One region of the Shinella sedimenti genome, then DNA from elsewhere that is predicted to be linked to it. Evidence: riboswitches for the same ligand, from Rfam matches in the RefSeq annotation. Region 1 holds a riboswitch; each other region holds the start of a gene.
The links. Region 1 has a riboswitch for cobalamin ahead of MKI86_RS11090 (hypothetical protein). Riboswitches for the same ligand answer to the same signal wherever they lie in the genome.
Positions count from the first base shown of each region.

Region 2: linked by a shared signal. The riboswitch ahead of MKI86_RS12970 (ABC transporter substrate-binding protein) and the one ahead of MKI86_RS11090 (hypothetical protein) in region 1 are both predicted to bind cobalamin.
Region 3: linked by a shared signal. The riboswitch ahead of nrdH (glutaredoxin-like protein NrdH) and the one ahead of MKI86_RS11090 (hypothetical protein) in region 1 are both predicted to bind cobalamin.

Region 1 covers NZ_JAKVIN010000004.1:182,549-191,859, forward strand. The annotation lists gene metH (methionine synthase) at 1-2,396, opposite strand, end outside; gene MKI86_RS11090 (hypothetical protein) at 2,479-2,694, opposite strand; cobalamin riboswitch at 2,791-3,018, opposite strand; gene MKI86_RS11095 (glycoside hydrolase family 94 protein) at 3,424-9,311, shown strand, end outside.
Region 2 covers NZ_JAKVIN010000005.1:139,505-146,769, reverse strand. The annotation lists gene MKI86_RS12990 (glucan 1,4-alpha-glucosidase) at 1-103, opposite strand, end outside; gene MKI86_RS12985 (class I SAM-dependent methyltransferase) at 214-987, opposite strand; gene MKI86_RS12980 (ABC transporter ATP-binding protein) at 992-1,756, opposite strand; gene MKI86_RS12975 (FecCD family ABC transporter permease) at 1,753-2,793, opposite strand; gene MKI86_RS12970 (ABC transporter substrate-binding protein) at 2,790-3,806, opposite strand; cobalamin riboswitch at 3,967-4,194, opposite strand; gene MKI86_RS12965 (D-alanyl-D-alanine carboxypeptidase family protein) at 4,429-5,436, shown strand; gene MKI86_RS12960 (GntR family transcriptional regulator) at 5,444-6,106, opposite strand; gene MKI86_RS12955 (LamB/YcsF family protein) at 6,261-7,028, shown strand; gene MKI86_RS12950 (5-oxoprolinase subunit B/C family protein) at 7,078-7,265, shown strand, end outside.
Region 3 covers NZ_JAKVIN010000001.1:810,816-818,080, forward strand. The annotation lists gene nrdF (class 1b ribonucleoside-diphosphate reductase subunit beta) at 1-683, opposite strand, end outside; gene nrdE (class 1b ribonucleoside-diphosphate reductase subunit alpha) at 698-2,845, opposite strand; gene nrdI (class Ib ribonucleoside-diphosphate reductase assembly flavoprotein NrdI) at 2,842-3,240, opposite strand; gene nrdH (glutaredoxin-like protein NrdH) at 3,249-3,470, opposite strand; cobalamin riboswitch at 3,720-3,936, opposite strand; gene MKI86_RS04100 (acyl-CoA thioesterase) at 3,963-4,742, opposite strand; gene MKI86_RS04105 (ribbon-helix-helix domain-containing protein) at 4,756-4,998, opposite strand; gene metE (5-methyltetrahydropteroyltriglutamate--homocysteine S-methyltransferase) at 5,097-7,265, opposite strand, start outside.

The sequences.
Region 1 (9,311 bases):
TTGCAGGCGAGCACGACGCCGACGATGTTCTTGCCGATGTCGTGCACATCGCCCTTGACGGTTGCCATCAGGATTTTTCCGGCACTCTGGCGCTCGCCGCTGCCGCCGTTTGCCAGTTTTTCGGCCTCCATGTATGGCAGCAGCACGGCGACGGCCTGCTTCATCACGCGGGCGGACTTCACGACCTGTGGCAGGAACATCTTGCCTGCGCCGAACAGGTCGCCGACAACGTTCATGCCGGCCATCAGCGGGCCCTCGATGACATGCAGCGGGCGCTCGGCATTCTGGCGCGCCTCTTCGGTATCTTCTTCGACGAATTCGGTGATGCCGTTGACCAGCGCATGTTCCAGCCGCTTCTCGACCGGCCATTCGCGCCAGGCGAGATCGCGCTCCTTGGCTTCCTTGCCGGCCGCGCCCTTGAAACGTTCGGCGATGTCGAGCAGCCGCTCGGTGGCGGTGCCGCCGGCCTTCGGCTGACGGTTCAGCACCACATCCTCGCAGGCTTCGCGCAGATCGGCTTCGATCGTGTCGTAGACGGCGAGCTGGCCGGCGTTCACGATGCCCATATCCATGCCCGCCTGGATGGCGTGGTAGAGGAAGACCGCGTGCATCGCTTCGCGCACCGGCTCGTTGCCGCGGAACGAGAAGGAGAGGTTGGAGACGCCGCCCGAGATATGAACATGGGGCAGCGTGCGGGTGATCTCGGCGGTCGCCTCGATGAAGTCGACGCCGTAATTGTCGTGTTCCTCGATGCCCGTCGCCACCGCGAAGATGTTGGGGTCGAAGACGATATCCTCGGGTGCGAGCCCGGCAACCTCCGTCAGCAGCCTGTAGGCGCGCGTGCAGATTTCCACCTTGCGTGCCTTGGTATCGGCCTGCCCGGTCTCGTCGAAGGCCATCACGACGACGGCCGCACCATAGGCGCGCACGAGCTTGGCGTGGTGCAGGAAGGCCTCTTCGCCTTCCTTCAGCGAGATGGAATTGACCAGCGGCTTGCCCTGCACGCATTTCAGGCCGGCCTCGATCACCTCCCATTTCGAACTGTCGATCATCAGGGGAACGCGGGCGATATCCGGCTCGGCGGCGATGAGGTTTACATATTCCGTCATGGCGCGGGCGGAATCGATCAGGCCCTCGTCCATGTTGATGTCGATGATCTGGGCACCGTTCGCGACCTGATCGCGCGCAACATCAAGGGCGCTGGCATAGTCGCCGGCGGTAATCAGCTTGCGGAATTTCGCCGAACCGGTGACGTTGGTGCGCTCGCCGACATTCACGAAGGGGATGGCGTCGGTCAGCGTAAAGGGTTCGAGGCCGGACAGCCGCATGTGGCGCGGGATATCCGGGATTTCGCGGGGCGCATGGCGCGCGGCGGCAGCGGCAATGGCGCGGATATGGTCCGGCGTCGAGCCGCAGCAGCCGCCAACGATGTTGACCAGCCCGTCACGCATGAAGTCTTCGATCTGGGCGGCCATTTCCTCCGGGCTTTCGTCATACTGGCCGAAGGCGTTGGGCAGGCCGGCATTGGGATAGGCGCAGACGAAGGTCTGCGCGACGACGGAAATCTCGGCGAGATGGGCGCGCATGGCATTGGCGCCGAGCGCGCAGTTCAAGCCGATGGAGAAAGGATCGGCGTGGCGCACGGAGTTCCAGAAGGCCTCCGGCGTCTGGCCGGAGAGCGTGCGGCCGGAAAGATCGGTGATCGTGCCCGATATCATGACAGGCAGGTGGATGCCCTTTTCCTCATAAACCTCGCGGGTGGCGAAGATCGCGGCCTTGGCGTTCAGCGTGTCGAAGATCGTCTCGATCAGGATGATGTCGGCGCCGCCATCGATGAGGCCGCGCACCTGCTCGGCATAGGCGATGCGCAGATCGTCGAAGGTCACGGCGCGGTAGCCGGGATTGTTGACGTCGGGCGAGATCGAGGCTGTACGGTTGGTCGGCCCCAGCGCGCCGGCGACGAAACGGCGCTTGCCGTCCTTCTGCTCGGCGCGCAGGCCCGCGCGGCGGGCAAGGCGGGCGCCGTCGCGGTTCAACTCATAGACCATGTCCTCCATGCCGTAATCGGCCTGGGCGATGGTGGTGGAGGAAAACGTGTTTGTCTCGAGGATATCGGCGCCGGCGAGCGCATAGCGGTAATGGATGTCCTCGATGGCGCCCGGCTGGGTCAGCGTCAGGAGGTCGTTGTTGCCCTGCTGGTGGCAGGCGCAGTCGCCGAAGCGATCGCCGCGGAAATCATCTTCGATCAGCTTGAGCGTCTGGATTTCCGTGCCCATCGCGCCGTCGAGCACGAGAATGCGTTCGCGGGCGGCAGCCTTGAGGGCAGCAAGGACTTCGCTTCCGTCGCGCGGCGGCTGCTCGGGGCCGAACAGGTCGTCCAGGTGGGAATTGGCCATGGGAGAACCCTCCGGTACTTTCATTTAGTACCGGAGATCACATAAAGATATCTTTATGTCAACATATGTTTCGTGTGCTTGCCTAGTGCAGCGGTCCGGCCGCGCCGGCCAGCGATGTAAACAAGGCCTTCAGCCGTGCGATGTCGGGATCGGCATTGTCCAGCCGTGCGAGTTTCTGCACTTCCTTCAGCGCTTCGGCCGGGAGGTCCGCGCCGCGCGGCTGCCAGAGAAGCCAGGAAATGAACACGGATTCCGGCTTGCCGGTGCCCGACGCCTGATTTTCGGTGAGTTGAAACATGTCTTCCCCAATCGGATAATTGGGGGATGGCCGGACGCACGCTGTTGGTGGCCACTGTGTGCCATTGCAAGCGCACCCTTGGGACACCCCGCCCAGGTCGTTACAGGTATCAGGGCAGGTCTCCTGGCTTGCGGGTCGTTGCGTCTGTCTGGCCTTCCCGGTGCGTGACACCAGTGGCGCGGAGCGACAGACGCTCGCCGTTCACAGTTGCGGGGGCAGCGCCGGTCTTGATGCGCAGGTCTTTGTTCCCTGCGGCTTCGCACCGGCTTCCCTCTTAGCCTCCGACCGTTTCCGATTCGGAAGACCCTGACGCCGGCAACCTCGCGCTCCCCGGGTCTCGAGTCAATGGCGGGCGGTTTGCATTCGGGCGGGAACCTTTTTTATCCCCCGCGCATTGTTGGTCCGCCTGCACCTCGCGCGGGCTCGCCTCATGTTCAGGATGAGCGATTCACCAAAACCGCAAATGAGGGTCCATGCTGCGCCATCCCGCCCTGTTGACAGGTTGCAAGTCTCTGTCCTTACGGCTAAAAAATGCCGTTTTCATGCACCACGCGGCATGGATGTTAAACAGCGTGTCGCTTCAGCCAAAATCGCATCCGGAACGCCATGAGGGCGAGGTCGGGTGCCATGGCTGATCGCGACAGCAGAATGAAGCCCGCCCGCGAAAGACAATCCGGCGCAACGGCCGTTGCCGGGTGGCTCAACATGGCCGGTTCCAGAATCAGAAACATGTCCCTTCATACTCCGCCGCAAGCCTCCTCGCGCGATACCGATATCCGGCAGATCGACTATAACGATTCGATCCGCGCCACCTATCTGACGCTGGAGGAGCTCGCCGCGTGCGGCGAAGCGCTCGCCCGCGACAAGGCGGCGGTGCTTCCGGGCTTCCATCCCTTCGATTTCCGTGCACGGCACAAGGAAAACGAGAAGGAAATCTTCCGCGTCTATCAGGTCACGGCCAAGGATGTGGAGGCCGGCGCGCAGATCACGCCGGCGGCCGAGTGGCTGCTCGACAACTTCTATGTGATCGAGGAAGCGATCCAGGAGGTCCGCCGCGACTTCCCCCGCCGCTTCTACCGGCAGCTCCCGACTGTCGAGATCGACGGTCAGTCGCTGCCGCGTACGCTGGCACTGGCATGGCTTTATGTCGCCCATACGCACAGCAGTGTCTCGCAGGAAAGCCTGACCGCTTTCGTGCAGGGCTTCCAGTCGGTCGATCCGCTGAAGATCGGCGAGCTCTGGGCGCTGCCGTCCTTCGTACGTTTCGTGCTCTTGGAGAACCTGCGGCGCATTTCCAGCCGCGTCGAGCGCTCCCGCAAGATGCGCTTCAAGGCCAATGACGTGGCCGACGAGCTGGTGCGTCTCAACGATCCGGAGAAGTCCATCGCGCATCTGCGCACCATAGAGAGCCTGACCGAGGACAATACCTTCGTCGTCCAGCTTCTCTACCGCCTGCGCGATGGCCTTCAGACATCGGGTGCAGTAATCCAGTGGCTGGAGCGGAAGATCGAGAGCCGGGGCAGCGATCTCGAGGAACTGATCGTGGCGGAGAACAACCGCCTGTCCTCCGGCAACGTGACCATGAGTTCGCTCATCAAGAGCCTGCGCTCGGTGGACGATGCGGAGTGGCCGGTCTGGTTCGAGAGCGTCAGCCGCCTCGACGAGGCGCTTCGCCAGCGGTCGGACTATAGCGATCTCGATTTCGGTTCGCGCAACAAGTACCGCAACACCATCGAGCGTTTTGCCCGCCGTTCCGGTAAGAGCGAGCTGGAGGTCACCGAAACCGCGCTCGCCATGACCGAGGAAGACGCCGCGGCCAACGCGAGCGATCCCGACTATCGCGCCAATGTCGGCGCGTTTCTCGTGGGCAAGAAGCGCAAGCTGCTCGAAAAGCGCATCGGGTACCGTCCTACGCTCGTGCAACGGACTGTCCGCGTGACACGCAAGCTCGACTGGCTCGCCATTGCCGGTCCCAACATCATCCTCACGCTTCTGGCGATGATCGCGGTCTATTATTTCCTCGACCAGCTCGACATCCCGAACGGCGCCTGGCTGATCATGCTCGTCCTGTTCGCGCTGCCGGCCTCGGAGGGGGCGACGGGTCTGTTCAACACGCTCGTGACCTTCTTTGTCACGCCATCAAGGCTGGTCGGTTACGAGTTCAAGGACGGCATACCAGAGGATGCGCGCACGCTGCTCGTCGTGCCCTGCCTCATCTCGAAACGCGACCATGTCGATGAACTGGTGCGCAATCTCGAGGTGCATTACCTCGCCAATCCGCGCGGCGAGATCTATTTCGCGCTGCTCAGCGACTGGGCCGACAGCCAGAACGAGGAAACGCCCGCCGATCTCGATGTTCTCGAATATGCCAAGCGCGAGATCGCCGAACTGTCGGCGCGCTACGCCTTTGACGGGCGCACCCGCTTCTACCTGCTGCACCGCCGCCGCCTCTACAATCCGTCGGAAGGCGCGTGGATGGGCTGGGAGCGCAAGCGCGGCAAGCTGCACGAACTGAACCTGCTGCTGCGCGGCGATGGCGACACCACTTTCCTGCCGGGCGCCAATGTCGTTCCGTCGGACGTGAAATACGTCATGACGCTCGATTCCGACACGCGCCTGATGCGCGATGCCGTGACCAAGCTCGTTGGCAAGATGCACCACCCGATCAACCGTCCCGTCATCGACGAGGCGACCGGCGAGATCACCGCCGGCTACTCGATCCTTCAGCCGCGCGTCACGCCGTCGCTTACGACTGGCAAGGAAGCCTCGACTTTCCAGCGCATCTTCTCCGCCGACCGCGGCGTCGACCCCTACGTCTTCACCGTTTCCGACGTCTATCAGGATCTGGCCGGCGAAGGCACGTTCACCGGCAAGGGGCTCTACCACGTCGATGCCTTCGAGGCCGCCGTGAAGGGCCGCATCGAGGAGAACTCGGTGCTCAGCCACGACCTGCTCGAAGGCTCGCTGTCGCACTGTGCGCTGGTGACCGACGTGGAGCTCGTCGAGGACTTCCCGACCCGCTACGGCGTGGAGACCTCGCGCCAGCATCGCTGGGCCCGCGGCGACTGGCAGCTCCTGCCCTATCTTTTCGGCCCGTCGAGCGGCATTTCCATGCTCGGCCGCTGGAAGATGTACGACAACCTGCGGCGCAGCCTCATCCCCATCGCCTGGCTCGTCGCCTCGGTCATGGGCTGGTACTATATGGAGCCGCGCCAGGCGCTGATCTGGCAGCTGGTGCTTATCTTCCTGCTCTTTGTTGCACCAACGCTCTCGCTCATTTCGGGCCTCATGCCGCGCAGCAGCGATATCGTGGCGCGCGCCCATGTGCATCGCGTGTTCTCCGATATCCGCGCGGCCAACGCGCAGGTGGCGCTGCGCATCGCCTTCATCGCGCATTCCGCCGCACTGATGGGCGACGCCATCGTGCGCTCGCTCTACCGTACTTTCGTCAGCCGCAAGATGATGCTGGAGTGGCGCACCGCCGCCCAGGCCGATAGCGCGGCGCGTGGCGGTATCCTCGATCACTACAAGGCGATGTGGCAGGCCCCGGCGCTGGCGGTGGTTTCCGTCGCGCTTGCCATGATCTCCAAGACTGGCCTGCCCTTTATCGGCGTGCCCTTCGCCCTCGTCTGGATGCTGTCGCCGATGATCGCCTGGTCCGTCAGCCAGACGGCGGAGACGGAAGACCAGCTCGTCGTGTCCGATCATGTCGCCAGCGAACTGCGCAAGATCGCAAGGCGCACCTGGCGCTATTTCGAGACCTTCGTCACCGCCGAGCAGCACTTCCTGCCGCCGGACAATTTCCAGGAAACGCCCAATCCGGTCCTGGCCGAGCGCACCTCGCCGACCAATATTGGCGTCTATCTGCTCTCGGTGATTTCGGCGCGCGATTTCGGCTGGATCAGCTTCGAGGAAACGGTGCGCCGGATGGAGCAGACCATCGCTACCATCGACGGCATGCCGAAATACCGCGGGCACCTGTTCAACTGGTATCGCACCAACACGCTGGAAACGCTCGGACCACGGTATGTCTCGGCGGTCGACAGCGGCAACCTTGCCGGCCACCTCATTGCCGTATCCTCCATGTGCCGCGAATGGGCGGAGGCGCCCTCGGCGCATCTGCAAGGCAGCCTTGACGGCATCGGCGATGTCGCCGCCATCCTGTCGGAGGCGCTCAAGCAGCTGCCTGACGACCGCAAGACGGTGCGCCCGCTGCGCCGTCTCGTGGAGGAGCGCATCGCCGGCTTCCACAACGCGCTCGCCGCCGTCAAGCGCGAGCACGAATTCGCTTCCATCCGCGTCATCAACCTCGCGGTCCTGGCGCGTGACATCAACAAGCTCATCGTCAATCTCGACCACGAGGTGAAGTCGCCGCAGACCGGCGAGGTGGTGCATTGGGCGGGCGCGTTGGTCGCGACCTGCGAGGCCCATATCGCCGACAGCGTCTTCGACCTCGGCAGCATCGAGCCGCTGCGTGCGCGGCTCGGCGTTCTGCGCGACCGTGCACGCGACATCGCGTTTTCCATGGATTTCGGCTTCCTGTTCCGTCCGGAACGGCGTCTCCTGTCGATCGGCTACCGTGTTGAGACCAACGAGCTGGACGAGGCCTGTTACGACCTGCTGGCCTCGGAAGCGCGCCTGACGAGCCTGTTCGCTATTGCCAAGGGCGATCTGCCCACCGAGCACTGGTACAAGCTCGGCCGTCCGGTCGTGCCGGTCGGTTCGCGCGGCGCGCTGATCTCCTGGTCCGGCTCGATGTTCGAATATCTGATGCCGCCGCTCGTCATGCAGGAGCGCCAGGGCGGCATCCTCAACCAGACGAACAATCTCGTCGTGGTCGAACAGATGAACCACGGCCGACGGCTGGGCACGCCCTGGGGCATTTCGGAAGCGGCCTTCAACGCCCGCGACCACGAACTGACCTACCAGTACACCAATTTCGGCGTGCCGACGCTCGGCCTGAAGCGCGGCCTCGGCCAGAATGCCGTCATCGCGCCCTATGCCTCGCTGCTCGCCGCGCAATATGCGCCGAAGGAAGCGCTCGAGAACCTCGAGCGGCTGCGCAAGCTCGGCGCGCTCGGCATCTACGGTTTCCACGATGCTGTCGACTTCACGCCGACCCGCGTGCCGGAGGGCAAGACCTGCGCGGTGGTGCGCAACTACATGGCCCACCACCACGGCATGTCCATCGCCGCCGTTGCCAACGTCGTTTTCAACGGCGCGCTGCGCGAACGTTTTCATGCCGATCCGGTCATCGAGGCGGCCGAACTGCTCCTGCAGGAGAAGGCGCCGCGCGACATTCCCGTCATCAACGCCAAGCGCGAGCCGGAAACCGTCGGCAGCACGCGGGCCGACTTGCTCCGCCCGGAAATCCGCATCTTCAAGGACCCGATCAACCGCGAGCGCGAGACCGTCTTCCTGTCGAACGGCCATTACTCCGTGATGCTGACGGCAACCGGTGCCGGCTATTCGCGCTGGAACGGCCAGTCCGTCACGCGCTGGAAGCCCGATCCCACGGAAGATCGCTGGGGCTCCTTCCTGTTCCTTCGCGATACCGTGACGAACGAATGGTGGTCTGCCACCGCCGAACTGAAGCGAGCCGAGGACGAGGAGACGAAGACCCAGTTCGGCGACGACAAGGCGGAATTCCTCAAGACCATCGGCACGCTGACCAGCGAGGTCGAGGTCATCGTCGCCACCGAGCATGATGCCGAAGGCCGCCGCCTGACACTCGTCAACACGGGTACGGAGGACCGCTTCATCGAGGTAACGTCCTATCTGGAGCCGGTCATTGCGACCGACGATGCCGACAGCGCGCATCCGCTCTTCTCGAAGATGTTCATCCGCACCGAGATCGACCAGCGCGGCGACGCGATCCGTGCCGAGCGCCAGAAGCGTCATCCGAACGAGCCAGACATGGCAATCGCCCATCTCATCGTCGATAATGCCGGCCCATCGCGCCGCACCGAGATCGAGACGGATCGCCGACGCTTCATCGGCCGTGGCCGTTCGCTTGCGACCGCGGCAGCCTTCGATGCAGGCGCGCAGCTGTCCGGCACCGATGGCTTCACGCTCGATCCGATCATGGCCCTGCGCCGCGTCGTGCGCGTTCCCGCCGGCAAGAAGGTCAAGGTTATCTTCTGGACTATCGCCGCGCCGACCCGCGCTGATGTGGATGCGGCCATCGACCGTTATCGCCACCCGGATAGCTTCAACCATGAAATGATCCATGCCTGGACGCGCTCGCAGGTGCATATGCGCCATGTGGGCGTGACCTCGCAGGAGGCGGCGAGCTTCCAGATGCTCGGCCGCTATCTCACCTATCCCGACCTGCACCTGCGTGCCGATACCGGCACGATCCAGACCGGCCTGACGTCCCAGTCGGCGCTCTGGCCCATGGCGATTTCGGGCGATTTCCCGATCTTCGTGCTGCGCATCAACGACGAGATCGATCTCGATGTCGCCCGCGAGGCGCTGCGCGCGCAGGAATATCTGCGTCATCGCGGCGTCACGGCGGACCTCGTCATCCTCAACGAGCGCGCGGCGTCCTATGCGCAGGACATGCAGCACACGCTCGATCAGATGTGCGAGAACCTGCGCATGCGCGGCCAGTCGGA
Region 2 (7,265 bases), on a different contig from region 1:
GCGAGGCCGCGGTCAGCGCCGTTCCCACTCCACTCTTGGCGCTGGAGGTCCATCGGGCATCAATTCCCGGCGCGCCGGGGGCGGGATTCTGGCTGGCGGCTATGTCCAAGTTATGCTCCACGCGAGGCGGCCGATGCTATCCCTAATGTAGGGTATTGCAACTGCTTGGCCAGAGGGCGCCGCGCGGCAGGACGGTGCGCCATTCGGTCGCGCTCAGGAACGGCGGCAGGTCAGAATGAAGCGGCGATACACGAAGGTTCGAAGCCGGTTGCGCAGGTTGGCGTTCCGGCGCTGTGCCCGCGCGATCGGTCCGTGCGAATGCAGGGCGATATCGTGGAAGCCCGCGGATGCGAGCAAGGGCTCGATCAAGGCGGGCCGCAGCCCGGCGCCGAAGGGCAGGGCGTTCATGATCGCCGCATGGCGCTCGCTCATGGCGCCGTCATAATTGGTGTCGGGTCCGATGACGCGGTCGATGAGCGAGATGAGCAGACCGGCCACGCGTCCGGAGAATTTCGGTGTTGCCCAGTCGCCGTCGAAGACGAGCAGGCATCCGCCTGGACGCAGGATGCGGAACCATTCGCGGAAGGTTTCTTCCGGCCGTGTCAGCGTCCAGACGAGGTGCCGGCAGATGATGGCGTCGTAGGACTGATCCGGTTCAAGGGTGTTTTCGGCATCCGCCAGCAGGAAGCGAAGTCCGCTCTTGCCCGCATGTTTGGCGCGCGCGACCGACAGCATGGCCTCGGAAAAGTCGAGAGCCGTGACTTCGTGGCCGAGGTCGTGGATCAGGCGCGTCACCTCGCCGGTGCCGCAGGCAAGCTCGAGAACGCGTTTCGGCTCCTCGCCGAGCAGTTCCCGGATCGGCCGCTGCCAGGCATCGGCCTCAGGCCCGGCGGGAATTCTGTGACCGAAGGCGAGGTCGAACGTCTGCGACCGCTTCGACCAGTATTCGCGGATTTCTTCCTTGAGATTGAAGTTTCGGCCGTCCATCCCGTCAGCCCATCGCGTACTGGATGTTGTAGCGACCATGGACGACGGAGCGCTCGATGTGCGCCCGCACGCCGAACACGCGGGCAATAAGGTCCTCGGTCAGCACATCCTGCGGGGCGCCGGCGGCCACGACCTTGCCGTTCTGCAGGACGGCGAGACTGTCGCAGAACATCGCCGCGAGATTGAGATCGTGCAGGGCGATGATCGACGTGACGCCGAGCCGGGTGACGAGCGACAGGATTTCCAGCTGGTGCTGGATGTCGAGATGATTGGTCGGCTCGTCGAGCAGAAGTTCGCTCGGCGTCTGCGCCAGTGCCCGCGCGATGTGCACCCGCTGACGCTCGCCGCCCGAAAGTGTATGCCAGAACTGGTCCGCCCTATGGGCCATGTCCACCCGTGCTAGCGCGTCCTCGACGGCGAGGTCGTCATCCACGCCCCAGGGGGACAGCAGGCCGCGATGCGGCGTTCGCCCGAGCTGGACGATGTCGCGCACCGTCAACTGGGTATCGGTCGTTGCCTGCTGTTCCACGAAGGCGACGCGACGCGCGAGGCTTGCACGCGGAATGGCGGCGATGTCCTGTTCGGCAAGGCGTATGATGCCACTGTCGACCTTGCGCAGGCGGCAGATCAGCCGGAGCAGGCTGGACTTCCCCGAACCGTTCGGCCCCAGAAGGCCGAGCACCTTGCCCTGCTCCACCGCCAGCGTGATGCCATCGACGACGATGGTTTTGCCGGCAGTATAGGCGACGTTCTCGACGGCGATACTCACACGCTTCTCCGGGCACGAAAGAGAATGATGGCAAAAGCAGGAGCGCCGAACAGCGCGGTAACGACACCGATGGGCAGGATCTGCTGCGGAATGATGATGCGCGAGACGATGTCGGCGAAAACCATGAAGATTGCCCCGCCCAGTGCTGTCGCCGGCAGGAGCCTGTGGTGCGAAGGGCCGACGATGAAGCGCGCGGCATGGGGAATGACGAGCCCGACGAAGCCGATCGATCCGACCATGCTGACGACGGCGGCGGTCATCAGCGCGGTGATGCCGAACAGCACGACCTGAACGCGCCGCACGGCGATGCCGAGTGCGGCGGCGGCATCCGTGCCGAAGGCGAAGGCGTCGAGCGCACGGGCATGGAACAGGCAGGCGAGATATCCGGCGATGGCGACCGGCACGGAGAGATAAACGTCGGGCCAGCGCACACCGCTCATCGAGCCGAGCAGCCAGAACAGCACGCCGCGCGCCTGTTCGGCATTGGCGGATGTTGTAACGATATAGGATGTGAGCGCGTTAAAGAGCTGCGAGCCGGCGACGCCGCACAGGATGATGCGTTCGCTGGAGCGGCCAGCGCCGGCGGCCAGGACGCCAACGAGCAGGAAAGCGACGATCGCGCCGATGAAGGCGCCGCCCGAAAGCGTCAGCGCGCCATAGCCGAGGCCGAGGATCATGACGCAGACTGCGCCCGTCGAGGCGCCTGCCGAGATGCCGAGCACATAGGGTTCTGCAAGCGGATTGCGCAACATCGCCTGGAGAACGACGCCGCAGAGGGCAAGTGATGCGCCGGCACTTGCGGCAACCAGCGCGCGGCTGAGCCGGTAGTCCCAGACGATGCCCTGGTGGATGCGGTTGAGTTCGAAGGATGTGCCGAAGATCCGGTTCGACACTGCCTTGGCCGTCGTGGAAACGGGAATGGCGATCTCGCCGATGGCGACGGCGAAGCTGATCATGATCGCGAGCAGGATGACTGCGGCAATGGTGAGCGCCACAAGCGCCCACCACCGATGCTGTCGGGATGCGGCAGCTCTCACTGCGACAGGCCGAAGGACTTGATGCCGGCCGCCAGCGTCTCGATGCCGTCGATCGTGCGGATCGTCGGGTTCATCGACTGCGCGTCCATCATCACGAAGTGCCTGTTCTTCACCGCGTCGAGTTCCTTGGTTACAGGGTCGTTCTCAAGAAAGTCGATCTTCGTCTGCGGGTCGTCGGCCGCATAGCGGCGGCGTTCCATCGTTGCGAGCACGATGACGGCGGGGTTTGCCTGGGAAATGGTCTCCCAGCCCACCAGCGGCCATTCCTCTTCGGTGGCGACGACGTTCTTGGCGCCGATCGTCTTGAGGATATAGGCAGGCGCGCTGTTCTTGCCGGCGATAAAGGCGTCACCGTTCACCTCTTTGCTGGAGAACCAGAACACGACGGGAAGGTTCTTGCCGGCGGCACCTTCAATCGATGCGACGGCATCCGCCTCGCGCTTCTTCAGGTCGGCGATGAGGGCGTCGCCGCGCTCCTTGATGTCGAAGATTTCAGCGAGTTCGGCGATTTCCTGATAGATCAGGTCCATCGTGAACAGTTCCTTGCGCACGCCGTCGCCGCCGTCCTCATTGATCTTGTCGACGCAGTCGGCCGGCGCGACATAGGTATTGATGCCGAGATCGGCGAATTGCTCGCGCTTGCCGACCGCGCCCTGCACGCCGACATGCCATTCGAACTCGGCCGCGACGAGATCGGGCTCCTCGCCGACAACGGCTTCAAAGCTCGGATCGTTGTCGGCAAGTCGCTTGATCTTGTCGTTGGCCTCTGCATAGGCGGGAAGAACAGGGCCGACCCATACGGCGGTGCCCGCAATCTTGTCAGCAAGCCCAAGGGAGAACAGCACTTCGGTCATGCCCTGGCCGATCGAGACGATCTTTTCGGGAGCCTTGGAGAAGGTGACCTGCTGGCCACAATTGTTGATGGTCAGCGGATACTGCGTGGCAGCGAAGCCGGTGCCGGCAAGGCCGGTCAGGCCGACTGCGAATGTAATGGTGGCAAGGATCTGGCGCATGGAAACCTCAATTCCGAAGAGGGCGAGCGCTGCGCAGGTGCAGCGGGCGACATAAGTGTCAGTTCGCGCGGAAAGCCCAATCGAGGCGGATGGATGCCGTCGAACGGCAAAGGTTCAGGTCAGACATATCTGCTCCTTTCCAGGCATCCCCGCCCGGCTGATTGGATCGTGTTCGACGGCAGGTCTCCTGGCTCACGGATATCTGTCGCTCATCTGCCTTCCCGCGATGTCTCGCAGTGGCATGGCCTTCAAGGCCCGGGGATGGTCGGCAATCCGCTTACAGTTGCGGGGGCAGCCACGGTCTTGGTCCCTTTTGGGTCGTCCGCACCGTGTTCCCTATTAATCCCTTCGGAGTCGTCCTCCGGGAACCGTCGCATTCCCCTTATGATGCGCCCCGATCCGCGTCAAGGCGCAGATGCCCGCTTGCAAAGGGCGCTGCCGCCTGTTCGTCCAAAACGACATTTATATATGCAGTGTGGACGGCTCCGCAGGGTGCGCGAGCCTGCGTCGCATCGGCGGCTTGCCCTTCAAGGTCGTGCCATGCCATTAGAATAGCTTGATTTCTGGAGACGGATACATGGTGGAAAGCACGATGGTCGGGCGACCGTGGAAATGTCTGGTATTGGCTGCGTCCCTTTTCATGGCGAGTGTCGCCAATGCCACGCCAGTTCTCGTCGTCGATCCCGACAGCCATCAGGTGCTGTATCAAGAGGATGCCGGCGTGCCATGGTATCCCGCGTCGACGACCAAGCTGATGTCGGCTTTCGTGACGTTCGAAGCACTGAAGGCGGGCGAGGTGTCGCTGACGACACCCGTAACGATGACGCGCAACGCGACCAAGCAGGCGTTCCTTGAATCAGGGCTAACCATCGGCCGCGCAATGACGCTGGAGGACGCCCTTTTCGCGATGATCACCGCATCGGCCAACGACGTGGCGGTCGCCGTCGCCGAAACGGTCGCGCCCAACGAAGCCGCCTTCGTCAAGCGCATGAATGACACCGCAGCGCGTCTGGGGATGACCGGCACGCATTTCGCCAATCCGAACGGCCTGTTTGACAAGAGCAACTATACGACCGCACGCGACCTCGCGATCCTCGGCATGGAAGTCGACCGGCAGTTTCCCGAATTTCGGCGCTTCTTCCTGGCGTCGTCGGTCACCATCGACGGCAAGGAGATCAAGTCCAACAATCTGCTGCTGACCCGCTATCCGGGCACGACGGGCATGAAGACGGGCTTCCTGTGCGCATCCGGCCGCAATATCGTCGGGCTCGCCTCGCGCAACGGCAAGCGTGTGATGGTGGTCATTCTCGGCGCGACGACGGAGCGTGAACGCAACGAACGCTCCGCGCAATACATGACGCAGGCCTTTGAGGGGCAGCTTTCCGGCGGTGCCGGACGCGTGGACGACCTGGCGAACCGAAAGGATGTCGCCCCGCAGGATATGCGCGTGCGTCTCTGCACCGATCAGAGCGCGGCCTATGAGACGAGCCGCGACGCGCTCTACCCGATGGGGCTTCCCGGCCACGAAAGCTATCTGCAGGGCGAAACGAAAGGCGAGGTCCACACTATCAGCACATGGGCGGACGATACGGCCGTGGATGTACCGATACCGGCCCGCCGGCCGTCCTAGTCCGGCATCATGAGGGCTCGGAGGCGCGTTCCAGCGTCTTCAGCATCGTCCGCTCCGCCAGGTTGAGATAGGCGTCGAGCTGCGCGGCGGCCTCTTCGCGCTTGTTCTGTTCAAGCAGCGTCACGATCTCGCCGTTCATGTCCACGAACGGCGCGTGTAGGTGCTCCGGGTCTTTCAGCAGCCCGAAGCAGAGACGCAATTCCGCTGATATGCGCTCGTAGAATTCACTGATGCGCATGCTGTCGGCGAGATCGATGATAGCGGTGTGGAACGTCATGTTGGCGCTGCCGACGCCGAGCCAGTCGCCGGCATCGCGCCGCTCGCGTCCTGCGGCGACCGCGTCGCGCATGGTGCGGATGGCCGCATGCTGGTGCCAAGCCTGGCGCAGGGCGGCACATTCCAGCAAGCGCCGCACGCGGTAAATGTCGATGACGGAGGCCATTGTCGGGACTGCGACAAAGACGCCGCGATTGGCCTCGTGGCGCACAAGCCCATCCTTGGTCAGCAGGCGAAACGCCTCACGCAACGAATTGCGCGACACGTTGAAGCGCTCGCTGAACGCAGCTTCGGACAGGCGCTGTCCGGGCGAAAGTTCGCCCGCGATCAGCAGCGCGCGGATGCGTCGCGCCAGGCGGTCGGCAAGCGGCAGGCCCTGTCCGTCGTCCGTCATAGCGTTTTGTTTCCCCATCATGTCCAACCGGTTGTCTGCTTGCAGGAATTCCCGGCACTCTAGCATATAGCCGATTCCTCAGGAATGATTGTTGAACAATATTGATATTTTTGTTCATTCATGTACTCTCGTTTAACATGTGAAGGAGAAGACCATGACGGTGATGGATCTCAATAGCGATCTCGGTGAAGGCTATGGCGCCTGGCGGATGGGCGATGATGCATCGATGCTTGCCGTCGTTTCCTCCGCCAACATCGCCTGCGGATTCCATGCGGGCGACCCGGCCGGGATCTATCGCACCGTAAAGGCCGCAGCCGCGAATGGCGTGGTGGTCGGCGCGCATGTTTCCTACCCGGATCGCGTCGGATTCGGTCGGCGCGATCTCGATATCACCACGGAAGACCTGACCGCCGACGTCATCTACCAGATCGGCGCGCTGAAGGGCATCGCGGCGGCGGCGGGAACGACGGTCCGCTACGTGAAACCCCACGGAGCGCTTTACAATCGCATTGCCTACGACGCGGGGCAGGGGCAGGCGGTGATCGATGGCATTCTTGCTGTCGATCCCTCTCTCATCCTAATGGGGCTCGCCAATGCCCCGATCCTTGATCTCGCCCGACGCGCGGGCCTTGCCGTCGTTGCCGAGGCGTTTGCCGACCGAGCCTACACGCCGAAGGGCGAACTGGTCTCGCGTCGTGAAGCCGGCTCCGTTCTGCATGATGAGACCGTCATTGCAAACCGAATGGTGCAGCTTGCCCGCGGTGGGACACTCCAGGCCATCGACGGCAGCACGATCCGTGTCGAGGCGCAGTCGATCTGCGTGCATGGGGACAGCCCTGGCGCCGTTGCCATTGCCCGCGCAATCCGGCGTCGTTTCGAGGCGGAAGGTATCGTCATTCGTTCCTTTGCTGAAGCGGCCTGAAGCTCGTCTCCGCCGGCAATGCCCTGAAACATCGCCTCGCGAGGCTCCGATGCGCGTTCTCCCCGTCAGCCTGACCACGGTCCTTGTCGAACTTGCCGATCTCGACGAGACACTCGCGCTCTTCGCCGCGTTGCAGGCTGAGCCTATCGACGGCATCGAGGAGATGGTGCCGGCCGCCCGTACGCTGATGATCCGTTTCCGGCCCGAAGCAATCTCTCCGGCAACGATCGCCATACA
Region 3 (7,265 bases), on a different contig from region 1:
ATTTCCTGCTGCTTGTCAGCGCTCAAGCGCTCGACGGCGCGCTGGAACTTGTAGCCGATATAATAGCCGTGCACGGCCTCGTCGCGGATGATGAGGCGAATCATGTCGGCGGTGTTGGTGAGCTTGGCGCGGCTCGACCAGTACATCGGCAGATAGAAGCCGGAATAGAACAGGAAGCTTTCCAGGAAGACTGAGGCGACCTTCTTCTTCAAGGGATCGCCGGAACCGTACTGCTCCATGATCAGCGCCGATTTCCGTTGCAGGAACTCGTTTTCCTCCGACCAGCGATAGGCGTCGTCCACATCGGGCGTCAGGCAGAGCGTCGAGAAGATCGAGGAATAGGAGCGCGCGTGCACAGCCTCCATGAAGGAGATGTTGGAAAGAACCGCTTCCTCATGCGGCGTGGCCGAATCCTCCATCAGCCTGACGGAGCCGACGCCGTTCTGGATCGTGTCGAGCAGGGTAAGCCCGGTGAAGACGCGGATGGTGAGCTTCTGCTCTTCCGGCTTCAGCGTCGCCCAGGAGGGAATGTCGTTGGACAACGGCACCTTTTCCGGCAGCCAGAAATTGCCGGTCAGGCGGTTCCAGACCTCCAGGTCCTTGTCGTCCTCGATGCGGTTCCAGTTGATGGCGCGCACGGCGGCGGCAGCCTTTGGCGCCTTGGTCTTCACTTGGATATTCATGGTCTTCCCCGAAATCACAGCGCGCACGAGACACAGCCCTGCACTTCCGTGCCGGACAGGGCCATCTGGCGAAGGCGGATGTAGTAGATGGTCTTGATGCCCTTCTTCCAGGCGTAGATCTGCGCCCGGTTGATGTCGCGTGTCGTCGCGGTGTCGCGGAAGAACAGCGTCAGCGACAGGCCCTGATCGACATGCTGGGTGGCCGCCGCATAGGTGTCGATGATTTTCTCCGGGCCGATCTCATAGGCGTCCTGATAGTAATCCAAGTTGTCGTTCGTCATGAAGGCGGCGGGATAGTAGACGCGGCCGATCTTACCTTCCTTGCGGATCTCGATCTTTGAAACGATCGGATGGATCGAGGAGGTCGAGTGGTTGATATAGGAGATCGAACCGGTCGGCGGCACGGCCTGGAGGTTCTGGTTGTAGAGCCCGCCTTCCATGACGGCCGACTTCAGTTCCTGCCAGTCTCCCTGCGTCGGGATGTGGATGCCGGCCTCTTCGAAGATGCCGCGCACCTTTTCCGTCGCGGGCAGCCATTCCTGCTCGGTATATTTGTCGAAATACTCGCCCGAAGCATATTTCGAGTTCTCGAAGCCCTTGAAGCTCACGCCCTTCTCGACAGCCAGCCGGTTGGAGGCGCGGATGGCGTGAAAGGTCACCGTGTAGAAATAGATATTGGTGAAATCGACGCCTTCTTCCGAACCGTAAAAGATGCGCTCGCGGGCGAGATAGCCATGCAGGTTCATCTGGCCGAGCCCGATGGCGTGGCTGTCGTCGTTGCCCTTCTCGACGGAGGGAACGGACGAGATGTGGCTCATCTCGGAAACGGCCGTCAGCGCGCGGATCGACGTCTCGATGGTCCGGCCGAAATCCGGTGAATCCATCGCAGAGGCAATGTTGAGCGAGCCGAGATTGCAGGAGATGTCCTTGCCCATCCTCGCATAGGAGAGGTCGGCGTTGAACTCGCTCGGCTCGCTTACCTGCAGAATTTCCGAGCAGAGATTGCTCATGGAGATGCGGCCGGCAATGGGATTGGCGCGGTTCACCGTGTCCTCGAACATGATGTAGGGATAGCCGCTTTCGAACTGGATCTCGGCGATGATCTGGAAGAAGTCGCGCGCTTTGATCTTCTTCTTCTTGATGCGGCTGTCCTCGACCATCTCACGGTATTTTTCGGTGACCGAAATCTCGGAAAAGGCGACGCCGTAGACGCGCTCCACGTCATGCGGCGAGAAGAGGTACATATCCTCGTTGTTCTTCGCCAGTTCGAAGGTGATGTCGGGGATGACCACGCCGAGCGACAGCGTCTTGATGCGGATCTTCTCGTCGGCATTCTCGCGCTTGGTATCGAGGAAGCGCATGATGTCAGGGTGATGGGCGTTGAGATAGACGGCGCCGGCCCCCTGCCGCGCACCGAGCTGGTTGGCATAGGAGAACGAGTCCTCCAGCAGCTTCATGACCGGGATGACGCCGGAAGACTGGTTCTCGATCTGCTTGATCGGCGCGCCCATCTCGCGAAGGTTGGTGAGCGAGAGCGCGACCCCGCCACCGCGCTTGGAAAGCTGGAGCGCCGAGTTGATCGAGCGGCCGATACTTTCCATGTTGTCTTCGATGCGCAGCAGGAAGCACGAGACGAGCTCGCCGCGCTGCTTCTTGCCGGCATTGAGGAAGGTCGGCGTCGCCGGCTGGAAGCGGCCGGAAATGATTTCGTCGACGAGATCGCGGGCAAGCTGCTCGTTGCCGCGGGCCAGCGCCAGCGCCACCATGCAGACGCGGTCCTCGTAGCGCTCCAGGTAGCGTTTTCCGTCGAAGGTCTTCAGCGTGTAGGAGGTGTAGTACTTGAAGGCACCCAGGAAGGTCGGGAAACGGAACTTCTTGTCATAGGCGTGGTCGAAGAGATCGCGCACGAAATTGAACGAATACTGGTCGAGCACGTCCTGCTCGTAATAGCCCTCCGTCACCAGATAATCGAGCTTCTCCCGCAGGTTATGGAAGAACACCGTGTTCTGGTTGACGTGCTGGAGGAAATATTGCTTGGCCGCCTGCCGATCCTTGTCGAGCTGGATCTTCCCCTCTTCATCGTAGAGGTTCAGCATGGCGTTGAGCGCGTGATAGTCCAGCGCCGTGATTTCCGGCACCTTTGCCGGCTTGTCTATCGTCATCGTGTCCAAAATCGTTCCAGCCCTTGTCTGACGTTGTCGACATCCTCATCCGTTCCGAGCAGTTCGAAACGGTAGAGGTACGGCACGGCGCATTTCGCGGAGACGATGTTGCCTGCGAGAGCGTATCCGGTGCCGAAATTGGTGTTCCCGGCCGCGATAACGCCGCGGATCAGGCTTCGATTGTGCGGATCGTTCAGAAAGCGGATCACCGGCTTCGGCACCGCTCCCTTCTCCCCGCCGCCGCCATAGGTCGGCGAGACCAGCACGAAGGGCTCCCGCGCCCTTGGCGGCTCGTCCGTCGCATCGACCGGCAGGCGGAAGGCCGCGACGCCGAGTTTCTCGACGAAGCGTCGGGTGTTCTCCGACCGGCTGGAAAAATAGACGAGCCCGCCCATCGGCCGGCTCAGGCGAGCGCGCTGATCATGTCCGGGCGGAAGCCGGCCCAATGCTGCTCGCCGGCGATGACGACGGGAACCTGGCGATAACCGAGACCCTGCACCAGTGCGAAAGCATCGGCATCCTCGGAGACATCGACGACGCTGTAATCGATGCCCTGGCGATCGAGCGCGCGGGTGGTCGCGGTGCACTGGACGCAGGCGGGCTTGGAATAGACGATGATGGACATGGGCTTTCCTCGTTTTTCAATCAGGCATGGGGAAGCGATCGGCCATCCGCCGATGACCGTTCGATATATTGCAGAGACATGGACGACCGCCCGCGGACGACCGGTTAAGGGGCGTCCGCCTACACGCGCGGAGAAACTGTAAACAAGATCGACATGACTTCACCCCGAGACATTTTCAGCAGGGTGCACAGGGAGACGCGGGGCGAGATCATTCGCAACCCATCGCTCGCCATCCGGACACCCCGCCCGTGGACGTTCATGCACGAGGCAGGTCTCCTGGCTCGCGGGTCGACACGGTCGTCCGTCTTCCCAAGGCATTAGCGCCTCAGTGACATCATCGGATGAACGCTCACCGCTTACAGTTGCGGGGGCAGCCCCGGACAATGCGGCCATCATGGCCGCCCCGGGTTCCCGTCTTAGCCCTCGACACTTTCGAATCGAAGGAACCTCGAACACAAGATATAGTAGACGAGGTAAAAAATGCGTCAACGCCTATGATCGGTTATCCAACATTTCGTGCGGGACCACGGGCACCGGCCGGTCGCGGTCATCGACCGCGACCATCACGAAACGGCCGTGTGCCGTGAGTTTGCGGGCACCACTCATCAGGTCTTCCGACCACAGTTCCACGGCAACGGTCATGGAGGTGCGCCCGACGGCAACAATCGTTGCGACCGTGTCAACGATCGCGCCGACCGGCACGGGCGCGCGGAAATCGACACGCTCGGAGGCGGCCAGCACGGTGATGCGCCGGCCATGGCGGGTCGCCGCCACGAAAGCCGCCTTGGTCATGACGGCGAGCGCCTCGCCGCCGAACATGCGGCCTGAACTGCTGGCCTGATCGGCAAAGACGATGTCGCTTGTGATGAGCCCAGCTTGCGGCGCATCGGCGGTGTCACAGAGCGGCGGCAGGCGCCAGTCCGGCCCCTTGCTTTCCGGCACCGCGACCATATTGAACCCACCACGGGTGCACAGCCGGCGCTCACCGGAGAGAAGGTCCTCCGCCGTCATTTCCACCTCGACGGACATCGACTTACGACCAACGCGCAGGGTGCGCGCGCGAAGCTCGACCATTTCCCCCACGCGAGCGGGCGCCTCGAAATCGACGCGGTCGCAGGAGGCCGTCACAAAGGGCACCCGGCCGTGGCGGGTCGCGGCGATGAAGGCGATGCGATCCATCAGCGCCAGTCCGGCGCCGCCGAACAGCGTGCCGTGGTGGTTCGTATCACCGGGAAAAACGAGATCGATGAGGCAACTCGGGAAAACAGACATGAGATCAATTCCTTCAATCGGCGGCGTCCGGCCCGGTCGCGTGACGGCGAACAGTCGCTCGTCCTCGCGGCAGCGCGGTTTGACGGGCCAGCCTTTGCAGGCCGTTCTTTTCGAAGAGATCGTTCAACGCTTCGGCCAGGATGACCTGATGGGTGACGTTGCGCTCTTTCGCGAGCCGGCTGATCGCGTCGAGCACATCGGGCGGGAAGTGTCCGGAGACCTGGCGTCGGCCAATCCGGCTGGGACGTCTGCTCATATCAGCCCTCCTCAAGCGGCGAGAACGATTTCACCTGTCAGGCCGGCGGACCTGACGACATGAGGACGGCCCGGGTTTCCCCGGGCCGCCGGATGATACTATCGGGCGGCGTGGCGCAATTGCGCGGCGGCGGCGACCATGTTGACGAGCGCGGGCCTGACCTCTTCCCATTTGCGGGTCTTGAGGCCGCAATCGGGGTTGATCCACAGCTGGCGATCCGCCAGGCGCTGGCGGGCGAGCGACAGGAGATCGGTCATCTCACCGATATCGGGCACGCGCGGCGAGTGAATGTCATAGACGCCGGGGCCGATCTCGTTGGGATACTGGAAGTTCCTGAAGGCATCGAGCAGCTCCATCTTCGAGCGCGAGGTCTCGATGGAGATCACGTCGGCATCCATGGCGGCGATGGCCGAGATGATGTCGTTGAACTCCGAGTAGCACATGTGGGTGTGGATCTGCGTCTCGTCCGCCACGCCACTCGAGCACAGGCGGAAGGATTCGACCGCCCAGTCCAGATAATGCTGCCAGTCCCGATGGCGCAGCGGCAGGCCTTCGCGCAAAGCGGCCTCGTCGATCTGGATCATCTTCGCGCCGGCCGCCTCGAGATCGGCGACTTCGTCGCGGATGGCGAGCGCGATCTGCCGGCAGGTGGCGCTGCGCGGGATATCGTCCCGCACGAAGGACCAGTTGAGGATCGTCACCGGGCCCGTCAGCATACCCTTCACCGGCTTTTCGGTCAGCGACTGCGCATATTGCCACCAGCGAACGGTCATCGGGTTCGGCCGCGAGACGTCCCCGAAGATGATCGGCGGGCGGACATAGCGCGAGCCGTAGCTCTGTACCCAGGCGTGCTGCGTGAACGCGAAGCCGGCAAGCTGCTCGCCGAAATACTGCACCATGTCGTTCCTTTCGAACTCTCCGTGCACCAGCACATCCAGCCCGATCTCTTCCTGCCAGCGGATGGCCGCTGCCGTCTCCTTTTGCAGGAAGGTCTCGTAATCCTTGTAGCTCAGCGCGCCCTTGGCGTGGGCGGAGCGTGCCTTGCGGACTTCGCTGGTCTGCGGGAAGGAGCCGATCGTCGTTGTGGGGAAGAGCGGCAGGTCGAGAGCCTTTGCCTGGAGCGCGCGGCGATGCTCGAAGGGGCTCTTGCGGTGCGTCATCGCCGCATCGATGCCGGCAATGCGGCCCTGCACCAGCGGATCGGTGACCTTCGGCGAGGACGCACGGGCAGCCACCGCCTGCGCGGCATCGTTGATCGCCTCCCACACGGCATCCCTGCCCTGTGCAAGCCCCTGGCCGAGCGTTGCAAGCTCGCCGAGCTTCTGGGTGGCGAAGGACAGCCATGTTTTGAGGTCTGCGTCGAGCCCGGTTTCGAGCGCAAGGTCGATCGGCACATGCAGGAGCGAGCACGAGGCGGCGACTTCGAACTTGTCAGCCCCGCGAGCGGCGACGACCGGTGCCAGCCGCTCCAGGATGGCGGCAAGATCGGCCCGCCAGATGTTGCGCCCGTCGATGACGCCGAGCGAAAGGACCTGATCGGCCCGGGCAACCTTCAGGATTGCATCGAGCTGGTCCGGCGCACGCACGAGATCGACATGGAGGCCAGCGACCGGAACGGCGGCCGCGGCATCGAGATTGTCCCCCGCCGCGCCGAAATAGGTGGCAAGCATGATGTTCAGGCCGGGTGCGGCCTTGGCGAAGGCCTCATAGGCCAGTTTGAAGGCGTGGCGCTCGCCTTCGGTGAGGTCGAGGGCGAGGATCGGCTCATCGACCTGCACCCAATCGGCGCCGGCGGCGCGCAGCCGGCGGAACAGCTCTTCATAGACGGGCAGCAGCTTCGCCAGAAGATCGAGCGGCTTGAAGGTGGAGGGGCGCGCCTTGGCGAGCTTGAGGAAGGTGACCGGCCCCAGAACGACCGGGCGGGTGTGGATGCCGAGCGCCTTGGCCTCGAGGAAATGATCGACAGGCTTCTGTGAGGTCAGGGCGAAAGCCTGATCCTCGGAAACTTCGGGCACCATGTAGTGGTAGTTGGTGTCGAACCATTTGGTCATCTCGAGCGCGGGAACGCCGTGGCCATGGTGGGCATGGCCGCAATCGGCGTGGCCATCGCGCTCACTGCCGCGCGCCATCGCGAAATAGGTGGCAAGCGACACGTCGCCGCCTGCCCAGCCATAGGCCGGCGGAATGGCGCCGACCATCACGGCCGTGTCGAGAACGTGGTCATAAAGCGAAAAATCGTTTGAGGGGATCTTGGTGATCCCGCTGTC